3 regions of the Desulfosporosinus meridiei DSM 13257 genome follow, and region 1 is predicted to be linked to each of the others. Evidence: predicted binding sites of a transcription regulator. Region 1 holds the regulator's gene; each other region holds the start of a gene.
The links. The regulator LexA, encoded in region 1, represses DNA repair genes until DNA is damaged. The targets are predictions, from matches to a motif close to CNAACANNTGTTNG.
Positions count from the first base shown of each region.

Region 2: the regulator LexA is predicted to act here: its motif matches at 2,007-2,020, upstream of recA (recombinase RecA).
Region 3: the regulator LexA is predicted to act here: its motif matches at 1,536-1,549, upstream of DESMER_RS08790 (DNA polymerase Y family protein).

Region 1 covers NC_018515.1:2,580,863-2,585,289, reverse strand. Annotated here, with positions in the region: gene lepB (signal peptidase I) at 1-534, shown strand, start outside; gene DESMER_RS11875 (D-alanine--D-alanine ligase family protein) at 641-1,747, shown strand; gene lexA (transcriptional repressor LexA) at 1,937-2,551, opposite strand; gene DESMER_RS11865 (M23 family metallopeptidase) at 2,666-3,472, shown strand; gene DESMER_RS11860 (D-alanyl-D-alanine carboxypeptidase family protein) at 3,597-4,427, shown strand, end outside.
Region 2 covers NC_018515.1:2,871,686-2,876,112, forward strand. Annotated here, with positions in the region: gene rny (ribonuclease Y) at 1-125, opposite strand, end outside; gene DESMER_RS13190 (regulatory protein RecX) at 401-931, opposite strand; gene recA (recombinase RecA) at 918-1,955, opposite strand; gene DESMER_RS13200 (DEAD/DEAH box helicase) at 2,146-3,759, opposite strand; gene DESMER_RS13205 (competence/damage-inducible protein A) at 3,784-4,427, opposite strand, start outside.
Region 3 covers NC_018515.1:1,912,562-1,916,988, reverse strand. Annotated here, with positions in the region: gene DESMER_RS08795 (hypothetical protein) at 1-216, shown strand, start outside; gene DESMER_RS08790 (DNA polymerase Y family protein) at 262-1,515, opposite strand; gene DESMER_RS24680 (acyl-CoA dehydrogenase C-terminal domain-containing protein) at 1,693-1,908, opposite strand; gene DESMER_RS24675 (acyl-CoA dehydrogenase C-terminal domain-containing protein) at 1,844-2,074, opposite strand; gene DESMER_RS24385 (hypothetical protein) at 2,126-2,203, opposite strand; gene DESMER_RS08780 (DUF2975 domain-containing protein) at 2,387-2,854, opposite strand; gene DESMER_RS24840 (hypothetical protein) at 3,131-3,340, opposite strand; gene DESMER_RS08770 (hemerythrin domain-containing protein) at 3,514-3,924, shown strand; gene DESMER_RS08765 (hypothetical protein) at 3,989-4,427, opposite strand, start outside.

The DNA.
Region 1 (4,427 bases):
GAGACTCCAAAAAGTTCTTTTCGATTCTTAATTGAGCTTGTTGAAATTGTCCTGATTGCTTTCGCGCTTTCCTGGGTATTGCGCACCTACGTGATTGAAGCGCGAAAAATCCCTACGGGTTCAATGCTCCCTACAATTCAACTTGAAGATAGGGTCATTGTGGACAAGTTCTTCTTTAAGAGGTTTGATCATATTAATCATGGAGATATTATTGTTTTTCATCCACCACCGAGTGCTCATGCTACGGATGACTATATTAAACGAGTTGTTGGATTAGCAGGGGATAAAGTTGAAATACGCAGCAAAAAAACTTATGTAAACGATCAACGACTTGAGGAACCTTATGTGGTAGATAATGCCAACAGTGATTTCGGTCCAATTGTTGTTCCCAACGATTCCGTATTTGTCATGGGAGATAACCGCAACAACAGTGCTGATTCAAGAGAATGGGGATTTTTACCCGTAGAGAATATTACCGGAAGAACTCTATTTCGATATTGGCCTTTAGATCAAATTGGAGCTCTTGACCGTTAGGTAGGAGCTTTTTTCTTTTTATCGCATATACTCCTATAGTTGGATCTTTTACAGAGGACATTCTTGTTGAGAAAGTAAATTACATATTTAAGGAGGATGGGGTATAATGAATGATCACAAACCGACTGTGGTTCTTCTGTTCGGTGGGCGCTCTGGGGAACATGAAGTTTCCTTAAACTCTGCATCATCGATCTACAAAGCGATTGACAGAAGTCGTTATAATGTAGAAACGATTGGTATTAACAAACAAGGGCAGTGGTTTTGGGGAGTTATACCGGATCAAATTTTGAAAACAGGTTTCCCGACGACTACGGAGGGGTTACAGGTAACTTTAGTCATCGATCCTACTCAACCACATTTCTTGGCCATCAATGGTCAATCTTTGCCCAACGATGGGAAGTTTGATTTGGTTTTCCCTGTTCTTCATGGAACCTATGGGGAGGACGGTACACTTCAAGGATTACTGGAGATGGCTAATGTTCCTTATGTAGGATCCGGAGTTCTGGGATCTTCTCTGGGGATGGATAAAGATCGAATGAAAGCTGTGTTCATCGAGAGAAATCTTCCTTCGGCACGATATGTAACTCTGCTGCGATCAGAGTTCCTGAGGGAACCTGAGACTTATCTGAATAAGATTGAAGCTCAGCTAGGGTATCCTTGCTTTGTTAAACCAGCCAATCTGGGGTCGAGCGTGGGGATCTCCAAGGCTCATGATCGTACAGAGCTCCAAGAGTCTTTAAAGACAGCCGCCATTTTTGACCGTAAAATTGTTATCGAAGAGTCCATTAACGGGCATGAAATAGAAGTTTCAGTCTTAGGGAACGATAGCCCTATCGCCTCTATTCCAGGGGAAGTACTACCGGCCCAGGAGTTCTATACTTATGAAGCTAAGTACTCCAACATTGGCTCAAGCCTTTTAATTCCGGCAGCGCTGGAAGACGACATCGTTAAGAAGTTGCAACTTATGGCCATTCAAGCCTTCCAAGCAGTTGAAGCTAGCGGCTTAAGTCGAGTTGACTTCTTTGTGAATGATGAAAATGAAATATTTCTTAATGAGATAAATACTCTACCAGGTTTTACTGAAATCTCCATGTACCCTAAACTGTGGGAAGCTACAGGCATTCCCTACACTGAATTAATCGATCGCTTAATTATCTTGGGTATGGAACGTTTTCAGGATAAACAAAACTGTAAAATTTCCCAGAATGACTAATAGTGCCTGTGAAACTTAGACCATAAATTCAACTGGTACAGCAAGCGAAAAGCGTTCTCCTTCACTGTCAACTAGACTGTGGAGAGAGAACGCTTTTTTACTCTTGTGCTTCTTCTGGTAAAGATGAATAGAAAATAATGTTATCTTATACATCTTACGCATATCTTTGATATTAGGAATGTTAAGTAATTACATAGTACGAAAAACGCCGACGACCTTACCGAGGATTGAAACATCCTGGGAGTAGATCGGTTCCATGGATGGGTTTTCAGGCTGAAGTCGGATCAGAGTTCTTTCCTTAAAGAAACGTTTTACAGTCGCTTCATCACCAATTAGGGCTACAACAATTTCACCATTACGTGCTTCGTTTTGTTGTCGAACGATAATGTAATCCCCATCCAATATTCCTGCTCCTATCATACTTTCGCCCTTGACGCGAAGCATAAAAATATTGTCATGGCGTACAAAATCCGCGGATAAGGGAAAGGACCCTTCAATGTTTTCAATTGCCGTGATAGGCTGACCGGCAGTGACGTGGCCGACAATAGGTACTTGGACTACTTTTTTCATTTCAAGGGCTTCACTGGAACTATCCAAAATTTCGATTGCCCGTGGTTTAGTGGGATCACGTCGAATGTATCCCTTGTCCTCCAATGTCTGGAGATGCCCATGAACAGTAGAGCTAGATAACAATCCTACAGCTTCGCCGATTTCTCTTACGGCAGGTGGATAACCCTTCTTACGGATTTCCTGTTTAATAAATTCCAAAATCTTCGTTTGTCTTGGCGATAAATCCGGGTACATAAAAAAACACCCCCATCTAGTCAGGAATATTGTACCATTCATTCGCCAAAAGTGCAAACAAATGTTCGTAAATAACTAATAATTTCTTGGATGATTAAGAGAGTAGGGGATTTTATGAGAGTAAGCTCAAAAAAAAGTTTAATTTCAGTAATCCAGTTGATTATTTTGATACTTTCTTCATTTCTAATCTGGCAGGTACTGCATCGGCCGGTAAAAATTGATTCTGATGTATATCCCTATTTATCAACAATAACTCCTGACCTTGTAAAACAATGTGTACGGGATAATTCCAGAACCCCGACAATCCCTTTTGAGGATCTTATAGCTATACGGTCGACGATTCCTGAAATAGAAGCTCAAGAACTGATTGCCCAACTACATACCGATGTTTCCTTTGCAAATCTTAATTGGGGCAAGCTTTCCTTAGATAAGCTTAAGGCGATCAAAAGACATCGCGAAATTTTAGCCAAGTATTCATATTATAGACCTTATAAATACACCTTCCCCATTGAAGGAACAACTTGGTATGAGGATAGTTTTGGAGCAGATCGAGAAGGCGGGATTCGCAGACATGAGGGAACTGATCTTTTTGGAAAAGAAGGGACAAGGATAGTTAGTGTATGTAGTGGTAAAATCGAACAGCTGGGGTGGAACAGATTAGGTGGTGAGCGAGTTGGTGTACGTGGAGATGATGGGAATTATTATTACTACGCTCATCTGCAATATATTTCTCCAGATCTTGTGAAAGGGGCAAGAATTGCAGCCGGGGATTTCATTGGCGGAATGGGTCACACCGGTGATGCCCTGACAACTCCGGACCACCTTCATTTTGGCATAGAGCTTCCCAATGAACAATGGATTAATCCTTATCCATTCTTAAAGGTATGGCAATTATGGACGGATACCAAGAATCCTAGTTAGGTATAGCAAACAAAACTTGCCACCTTGGATTAAATTAGTTATAATAGAAATGTTTGCTGTGATATGGAATGTTATAATATCATAAGACCTGACTGGTAGGCCTTAGCTTAAAAGAGGGATTATTGTGAAACAATTAGATCATCACGTTCCTAAATCTAGAACTAAAAGAAAAACCAGAAAAGCCAACTTAATAATGTTTAGCATACTGCTCATTGTTTTTCTGTTGATTGGATTAGACTATTTTGGACCAGCTATCGCCAACTTACAGACTGAAGGATTGACCAATTCAGAAGTTCAATCTTCTGAATCATCAAAGGCTGGATCTTCTTCCCAAGATCTATCAACAGAAGACGAAAGTTATGTACTTATTGACCCCTTAACCAATCAGGTAATCAAATCCCATAATGCCGATATACAGCGTGCTCCGGCCAGCACACTCAAGCTTATTACTGGGCTTGTGGCTTTAAAATCCTTAAATGAATCAGATATTGTCCGAGTTGGGGCAGAAGTGAATGTAGAAGGCTCACATCTGGGACTCCAGCCGGGAGATGAAATATCCGTACATAATCTTTTAACCGCCTTATATGTTAACAGTTCCAATGATGCGGCTGCAGCCCTGGCAGTAAAAGTTAGTGGCTCGATCCCTGCTTTTGCTCAAGAAATCAATGAGTACGCTGCTACTTTAGGGTGTCAAAATACTCACTTTACAACCCCTCATGGGTTGCCTGATCCTGATCAATACACAACAGCTAATGACCTAAGTAAAATTGCAGTTCGATTTAGTGAAAATAAAGAACTGATGAAGTTTGTCAAACTGGCAAATGCCCATGTTCAGTGGACAGATGGACAAGGGAAATCACGAGAAGCTGATTTGCAGAATACTAATCGTCTCCTTGGGATTTATCCCGGAAACCAAGGACTAAAAACAGGAACAACAACAGAGGCGGGGCAGTGT
Region 2 (4,427 bases), 290 kb from region 1:
GCTTCCTCTTCTGCGGAACCTATACTCTTTTCAGCAGTATTCTTGCGGAAAAGCCAACCCGCAAAGATACCTAAACCTAATCCCACTAGAACCGAGACCAACCCTGTGATAATTAGTTCGATCATACGTCTAAACACCTCCTTTTGTTTAAATTTTCAACTCTATTATTACATAAAAAAAACTGGTTTCCAAAACCAGTCACTCTAAGCATAACCTTTAAAACAGGCGTTTCTCCTGTTTCCTACAACTCTCGCTCGCTAGTCAAAAAACCTTATTTTAGCTAACTACAACGAAATCTATAAGAAAACCTTTAAAGGTTAAATCTTAACAGAGACAGGTCTCTGTTAAGATTTTAATATCATTTGCAGTTAATGTCAAGCTTGTCCTAAATAGGTCAATTCTATACACTGCTGTCTTCTCTCGCATTTCCGATTTGAGTAATGACACTGCGCACCGTGTCTGTGGGGTAACCTCTCTGAACAAGCTTGCGAGTTACTTTTTGTCTAACCCATAGTTCGCGGGGGATTGTTCTTTTGGCATTGTCTGCCGCATACTTCGATTCCCACCGTTTCTCTTCTTGTGCATACCAGCGTTCCGCCAGCGACAAGCACTGCTCATACTCATTATTACTGGAATACGTTGTTTTTAAGGCCTGTTCGATCAGTTCCGATTCAATCCCTCGATTTTGCATATCTTGTTGAACCCGCCGCCGAGAATAACGCTTAAGTCGACTTTCCGAATACATTAACGCTAACTCTCGATCATTAACATAGCCCCATTCAAGAATTCTTTCTAGAACAGCCTTAATTTCCGAGCTTTCATAGCCTTTCTCAATCAGACGGGTTTCTAATTCATGGTAAGTAAGAAGCCGACGGGATAATGAGTCAAGAGCACTTTCCATTACGCTTTTACGAGGTTTAGAACTCTTCAAACGTGTCTGCCTCTTTATCAGCGGTAGCTGCTACTGGCATTAAGTTAGCGCGAATCCGTTGTTCTAGCTCAAGAGCTATTTCCGGATGTTGTTTAAGGTGCTCCTTGACATTCTCACGTCCCTGCCCCAACCGCTCTCCATTATAGGAATACCAGGCACCTGACTTGGCGATTATCTCCATCTCTGTTCCGATATCGACAATACTTCCTTCACGTGAAATACCTTCACCATACATAATGTCAAAATCAGCTTGTTTAAAAGGAGGGGCAACCTTATTCTTGACCACTTTTACCCGGGTCTTATTACCAATTACATCCTGACCTGACTTTATGGCTTCTTGACGACGTATATCCATCCGAATTGAGGCATAAAACTTGAGAGCACGCCCACCGGTTGTGGTTTCCGGGCTACCAAACATTACTCCGATCTTTTCACGGATTTGATTAATAAACACAACACAAGTATTACTCTTGCTGATTGATCCGGTCAGCTTCCGCAAGGCCTGAGACATTAGTCGAGCATGCAAGCCGACATGGTTGTCCCCCATTTCGCCTTCGATCTCGGCTCGCGGCACTAAAGCAGCAACAGAGTCAACCACGACTACATCGACGGCAGCACTGCGCACAAGAGCTTCACAGATTTCTAAGCCCTGTTCCCCTGTATCAGGCTGGGCAACAAGCAAGTCATCAATATTAACCCCTAATGCTTTAGCATATACCGGATCAAGGGCATGCTCTGCATCTATAAATGCAGCTGCTCCCCCCAATTTCTGCGCCTCCGCAATAATATGAAGGGCTACTGTAGTTTTTCCTGAAGACTCCGGTCCGTAGATTTCGATAATCCTCCCTCTAGGCACCCCTCCAACTCCTAAGGCCAGGTCAATTGCCAAAGAACCTGTCGGAATAATATCAATCATCCTATCTGTCGAGGACTCTCCCAGTTTCATAATCGAACCTTTGCCGAATTGCTTTTCAATCTGAGCAAGAGCAATATCAAGTGCCTTGAGCTTATTCGTTTCGGCCATTCTTAATCCTCCTTATCCTTCTCATATGCCTTAGCATTTTGTCACATTAGCAAAACATCTGTTCGGTTCTTATTATAGATGTCCTCCTCAATACTTGTCAATTTGTTTATGAAACTCTTATAAAGCCTTTTGCTTAATTACACAAAAAGCTAACCACAACGGTTAGCTTTTTAGCTTAGTCTAAATTACATCAAAAATTTTCACGTGCTTTAGCTGGTTCGACGCTCACTTTGCGACCTTTAATCATAGTCTGATGCATACAACTCTGGACTCTAGAAGCATATTTTTCAGGAATTTCTACAAAGGTAAATTTATCATATATATTTATTATTCCAATACTGTTTCCAGAGATCCCGCTTTGATCTGCAATCCAGCGGATAATATCCTGAGGCCGGACTTGTTGAACTCTTCCGATGTTTATAAAAAAGCGCACCATACCTGCAGATGCTCCCGTGTTCGCAAAGAGCTGTTCGTCTGAGTCTTTGCCTTCAACAAGTTCATCGACATTTGCTCCTTCTATGGCATATTTTAAGGCAGCAGCCGCTACATCCATAGAATCATATTCCTGGAGCAAGTCCCCAACAATTGCACGGTAGTTTCCCAGTCGATTGCTTTGCATTAACTTAATCAACTGCATTTTGATATTTTCAGCTTGACGCTCACTAATATCCGCCAAGGAAGGCAGCTCCTGCCGTTTAATCCTGGTCTTAATGAGATTTTCGATTAGGCGAAGCTGGCGATATTCTTTGGGGGATATTAAGGTTATTGCTTGCCCCTTACGGCCAATTCGCCCGGTTCGTCCAATTCGATGCACATAGGACACCGGATCTTGTGGAATATCAAAGTTGATAACATGAGTCACATTATTAATATCTAAGCCTCGGGCAGCAACATCTGTAGCAATTAGCAATTCAGTCTTCCCATCCCTAAACCGCTTCATAACTCGATCCCGTTGTTGTTGGCTTAAATCTCCATGCAATGCATCAGCAAAATATCCCCTGGCCTCGAGGGCCACTACCAGTTCATCGACTCCGCGTTTTGTACGGCAAAAAATAATCCCCTGACCGATATCCTCCATGTCAATGATCCGCCCTAAGGCATCCACTTTAATACTTTCTCTAGTCTCATAGAAAACCTGATCAATCAATGGCACGGTTAATTCATCCCGACTAACCGTAACAGAACGCGGGGAGTTCATGTAAGTTTGGGCTAATTTGCGAATTCCGGGAGGCATGGTAGCCGAGAAAAGCAAGACTTGCTTACCTTCTGCCGGAACTTCCCGGAGAAGACTCTCGATGTCATCGATAAAGCCCATATCCAGCATTTCATCAGCCTCATCCAAAACTACCATTTTTACGTGCTGCAAACGCAACGTTCCCCGGTTCAGATGGTCCAATAACCTGCCAGGTGTTCCAACAACTACTTGATAACCCATTCGTAATGCCCGAATTTGGCGATCAATAGGCTGCCCGCCATAGATTGGCAAGGGTTTTACGTGCTTATATTTGCCAAGCTTAGCAATTTCTTCCGAAACCTGAATAGCTAGCTCTCGTGTAGGGGTTACAATCAGCGCCTGAACTGCTTGAAACTTAGCATTAACTTTTTCCGTAATAGGAATTCCAAAAGCAGCTGTTTTACCCGTACCTGTCTGCGCCTGTCCGATAAGATCTACTCCGTCTAGAGCAACCGGAATTGCTTCTTTTTGAATTGGAGAAGGCTCTTCAAAGCCCATCTCCGATAAAGCTTGTAAAAGTGGTTTACTTAACTGTATATCCCCAAAGGTCTGTAAACGTTCAACCATCACCTAATTGTAATCTCCCTTCACTGTTCAACATATCAGGCGTACTCCATTAAGGGCAGCTTGAACGGTCAACTGACGAACAGACTCCCGTTCCCCATAAAACTGAAATTTTTCAGCATGGACACCCTTAGCCGTTGCAAAACCAATGTAAACTAGTCCCACTGGTTTCTCATCACTGCCTCCATCTGGCCCTGCTATTCCTGTTGTTGAGATAGCCAGATCTGATCCTGTCTTGGAACGAATACCAAATGCCATTTCCTTGGCAACCTCTTCACTCACTGCTCCAAATGCTTTAAGGTTTTTCTCACTTACACCTAGTAGGCCCTGTTTTAAAGAATTTGAATAACTCACTACTCCACCTAAATAAAACTTGGAGCTGCCCGGTTCCTGAGTTAAAGCGGCCCCAAGCAAGCCTCCAGTACATGATTCAGCAGTAGAAATTGTTAAATTCTTGTTATTTAGAGTTCTTCCAACAATGCTGACCATAGTTTCTTGATCTCGCCCAAATACTTTATTTCCTAAACGCCGGCGAATCTCCTCTTCCACTTGATCCAGAGCCTTATTAGCCTCACCCGACATGATTTCCGTGCTTCTGGCAACTAAACGAATGTGCATCTCAGCTCTTTTAGCCAATAAGGCCATCGTAAGATTAGGAAGATTCATCAGGTCAT
Region 3 (4,427 bases), 670 kb from region 1:
GAAGATGTGGGCTTATTTGTAGTCAAGACTTTAGCGCCTTTAGTTGTTTTTGCTATTAACGAAAGCAATATTACGGCTGCCTTTTGGGATTATTTGCAGGTTCTCTTAAATAAGGAATCAAAGAGTCCCCAAAAACGGAATTTTTCTCTTCTAAAATTGAAGGAAGTTGTCCACAGTTTAGAAGAAATAAATTATCTACCCGAAGAACAAGTTTAACTTTTGAAAAGCATTGGGAATCTTATGATTAATTGTACATATTTATTATAATAAACTTGACATGACAGGGTAATCTATCTCTTCCCCCGTTCCGCCAGCCATAGGCTTTAATCCGGTTTGAATAAAAGAGGATCTGAAAATCGAATCCGAACCGTAACGCTGGCGAATGAGATCGACAGCCCGGTCAAGACGCTGTTGCTTTTCATTATATTCTTGGAAGAAAGCCGTTTGAATGAAATCGCTCCCGCATAATTCCGATACACTGACCCCCATGTGCCGGAGAGGATGGCCCTCCCACAGTTCATCAAAGAGCTCACAGGCCAGCTGATGAATGGCCTTAGTACTGTCCGTGGCCGTATAAAACTTGCTCTGATGGGAGCAGTCATAAAATTCGCGGGTTCGGAAAGAGATGGAAACAAGTTTGGTACAATAAGCGGCAGCACGGAGTCTGGCGCTAACGGTTTCCACGAGGGACAGGAGCAAAAGGTGAGCAGACTGCCGGTCAATAAGATCAAAAGCCGTGGTGGTGGAATTGCCCATGCTTTTGATGACGGGGTGCCGATTTACACGAACCAGAGAAATGTCCCGGCCATTAGCATAATTCCAGACCAAGCGGCCGTGGGATTTGAGAAAGAGCTCCAACCACTTGGGATCAGAGCCGGCCAAATCCCCTATGGTTTTAACGCAGCGATCCCGGAGCTTTTTTGCAGTAGCCCGGCCTACCATAAAGAGCTCTTCCACCGGCAGCGGCCACATTTTCTCCTCGACTTCTTCCGGAAACAGGGTATGTACTCTGTCGGGCTTTTTAAGCTCAGAACCCATCTTAGCCAGGATCTTGTTTGAGGAAACACCAATGTTAACCGTAAATCCCAGTTCATCACGAATACGATTCTTGATGCTGTAAGCTGCCTGAACGGGATCGCCAAAGAGCTTTTTGCTCTCCGTAAAGTCAAGAAAGTATTCATCCACTGAATACTGTTCTACAAAGGGAGAGTATTCCCTTAAGATATCGCCCATAGCGGTGCTGCACTGCATATAGAGGGAATAGTTGGGGGGAACAACAAGTAAGCCCGGGCATTTCATCCTGGCAGTGTGTAAGGATTCGCCGGTTTGGATGCTGAAAGCTTTAGCAGGGATGGATTTGGTAAGTACAATACCGTGGCGGGTCTGTTCGTTGCCGCCAACTACTGAGGGGACAGTACGGAGATCAAGGGAATCACCATGTTGAAGACGGTAAACAGCTTCCCAGGAGAGATAAGCTGAGTTAGCATCAATATGCATAATAATTCTGTTTTGCATACATACATTCGCCCCCAATTAGAACATCTGTTCTAATTATAAGCTGAATGACGGAAAATTAGTAGAGGAAAGTTTTGGAGCCTGAAAAGTATCTTCATTCGACTCATGGTTTAGGGCAAAAAACGCCCCCTTCCTGGGGGCGTGACAGAACACCCACGCACATTGCGCTATTATGTTTTAGTATTCGAAAACATCAACTGGAACATCAATAGCTGATGTATCACCATCGATTACTATCTCCGCAACTGCCCATACATTAGGTACAACATTGCGCAGGTAGTATATGGCGGTGGCTACTTTACCAGTATAGAACTTGTAATCAAAGTGATCAGATCCCACTTCTTTGGCTTTTTTTATCAGCCAATATTGCCTGATCAAGAATCTGCCGGCCACAAAATAGCTGGGCAGTCGCTGTCAGGATACGGCGGGAATACAAGGGAATCATACTCATATTGGTCTTGGAATATCCAGCCAAAGCCTTGAGCATATCTTGGTAAGCATTAAGAGCCTTGCCCAAGTTTGCAAATTCCTTGCTTAAGGCTTCATTGTCCTTGTTAATTTCATAGAAATCGACTATTTCCTGTACCCAAGCGCCAAATACCGAGCCGCTCTACATGTTCATTTTACGGCCAACCAGATCCATGGACTGGATGAAGTTAGTGCCTTCCCAGATAGAGTAGATCTTCATGTCGCGAGCGATTTGAGATACGGGATACTCTTCGCAGTCTTACTTATACTCCAAAATAAGAATTAGTGAAAGTAGTGGTTAGGACAATATTTTTGTGCAGCTATAAATATCTTTCGTACATAACCCCCTGCGCGAAATAAAAATGCAGCATCACATCATTTTTTATTTTTATTCATTCTCTGGTTATGTATCCAGAAGATTTTTTAATAGTTTTTGAAGCACATCCACAATAGCGGTGATGATACTTGTTACTAAAATACTCATTAGACTTAATGATATAGGACCTGCTGGATCATCTCCTGTGACTTTAGCAATTACTTTTAAGGTTACTATCCCTAACAGGATGAAGAAAATGGTTGTTAAACCACATTTCTTTATAACCTTCAAAGATTTAAGTGATAACTCAGAGAAAGCATTGTTCCTTTCGATATAGGTTAATAGTTTAAATGCTTGATACAATGCAATAGAAAACGCAATACAGCATCCATACACATATGCCAATAAGGGATAAAGCGAGTAGACCCCTGGATGTGCTTTTGGTTCTCTAATGGCTATCAAAGGTAACCAAAAGAAACACAAAGCAAGCACCGCAATCCCGAGCAGAAAAATGATTACTTTTAAGAAAGTGGTTGAACCTTGTTTAACATTCATTTAAACACCTCACTAATTTATTGATTTAATGACGTTCATGACAAAATGATTTTAACACACGTTTTATCGTTTATCAATAAATAAATATTGATATTAATTATATTATTATTGTATCTCTTTGATTTGACAAATTAAAAGCTTAATTGAAAGGCGAGAGGCCACTTTGTAAACCAAGAAGCATTTTTTGTAACCGACAACTGAATATTTGTAAACGAAACGCAGTTTTTGTATCCGAAATGCCTTCTTTGAAAATGAAATGCAACTTTTGTAATCCACTTACAGGCATCCGGCATTGCAATAATAAATACTTGTACGTAAACCATTATCCTTCTTAAGGTCATACTCAATGGCTTTTGGATTAGAGAACTCACTTCCGTTATCTGTTAAGATGAAAGGGAATAGTGTTTGAAATATATGAAGGTCACGAATGATAGCCTTCTCTTGGCTTGTACCAAGAATCTTACGCGCGTAAGATTCTTGGTACAAGCCCGACGGTCCCCCCTTTATTTTTGTTTAACAAATTGTGATACTTATCACATAATTACTAGACCTGGATCACACCTCTTTTTCTTCCAAGAGTTATTATGTAAATAGAGAGGCGAACAGGATGGACTAAATATTGCTGGCTTGTCTAATATCTTTCTAAAGGAAGTGCTCATATGAACATCAACAATCTAAAAAGACAACACCAAGAAATACGTCAATTAGTTGATGACATCGAATCCTTGTTAAATCAGGATGTGATGGCTAAGGCTTTTGATATATCCTTAAAAATCGCTACACTAGCCGGAAAATTATCTTTCCATCTCAAGTCAGAAGATGATTTTCTTTACCCATCTCTCATTATTTCTAAAGACGAAGATCTAAAGAAAATATCACTTTCATTTAATCAGGAAATGGGTCATATCTCCCAATCCTTTTCAGACTATAAAACCAAATATATGTCAAGCACTCGGATCAAGGAAGCATGTACACAATTTACAGCAGACACACGTTCAATTATTTTAGAGCTAAGGAATCGCTTGAATAAGGAAGACAAAAAACTATACCCTATCGTAGAGCAGTTCTAAAACAGAAGCATCTCCATCCAGTACTACCTCCTTTGCTATCCCTCAGCTGCGATTACGACCATGATTAATCATATATTGCTTGCATCGAGAACCCTGATTTTGAGTTCAAATCATATACCCTAATAAAATACGTGTTCTTTTCAAAAGTATCCATTAACTCTCCATCAATTAAATACTTAGTAGGTTGGTTATCAGTAATGATACCGTAAAATACTCCGTAATTTCTCTCAAAACCAGTCAACTCTTTCGGCAATACCGAGCTGGAGCTTTGCAGTAAACCAAAATATTTATATTTACCATTTTGAAGACGTTTGAATGCCGCTAGTACAGTCTGTTGTCCAAAATTAGGGGCTAGTTGGTATGAGAAAAGCATTAAATGCAAGTCTTCAACATCTTTTTCTAACACAATAGTAAGATTCTTTGGTTGACCTTCAAAATAGTGTTGGTCAATATAGTTTGTCAGTTCATTGTACGATAAATCTTTGTTCTTAGCGTAAGTGGAA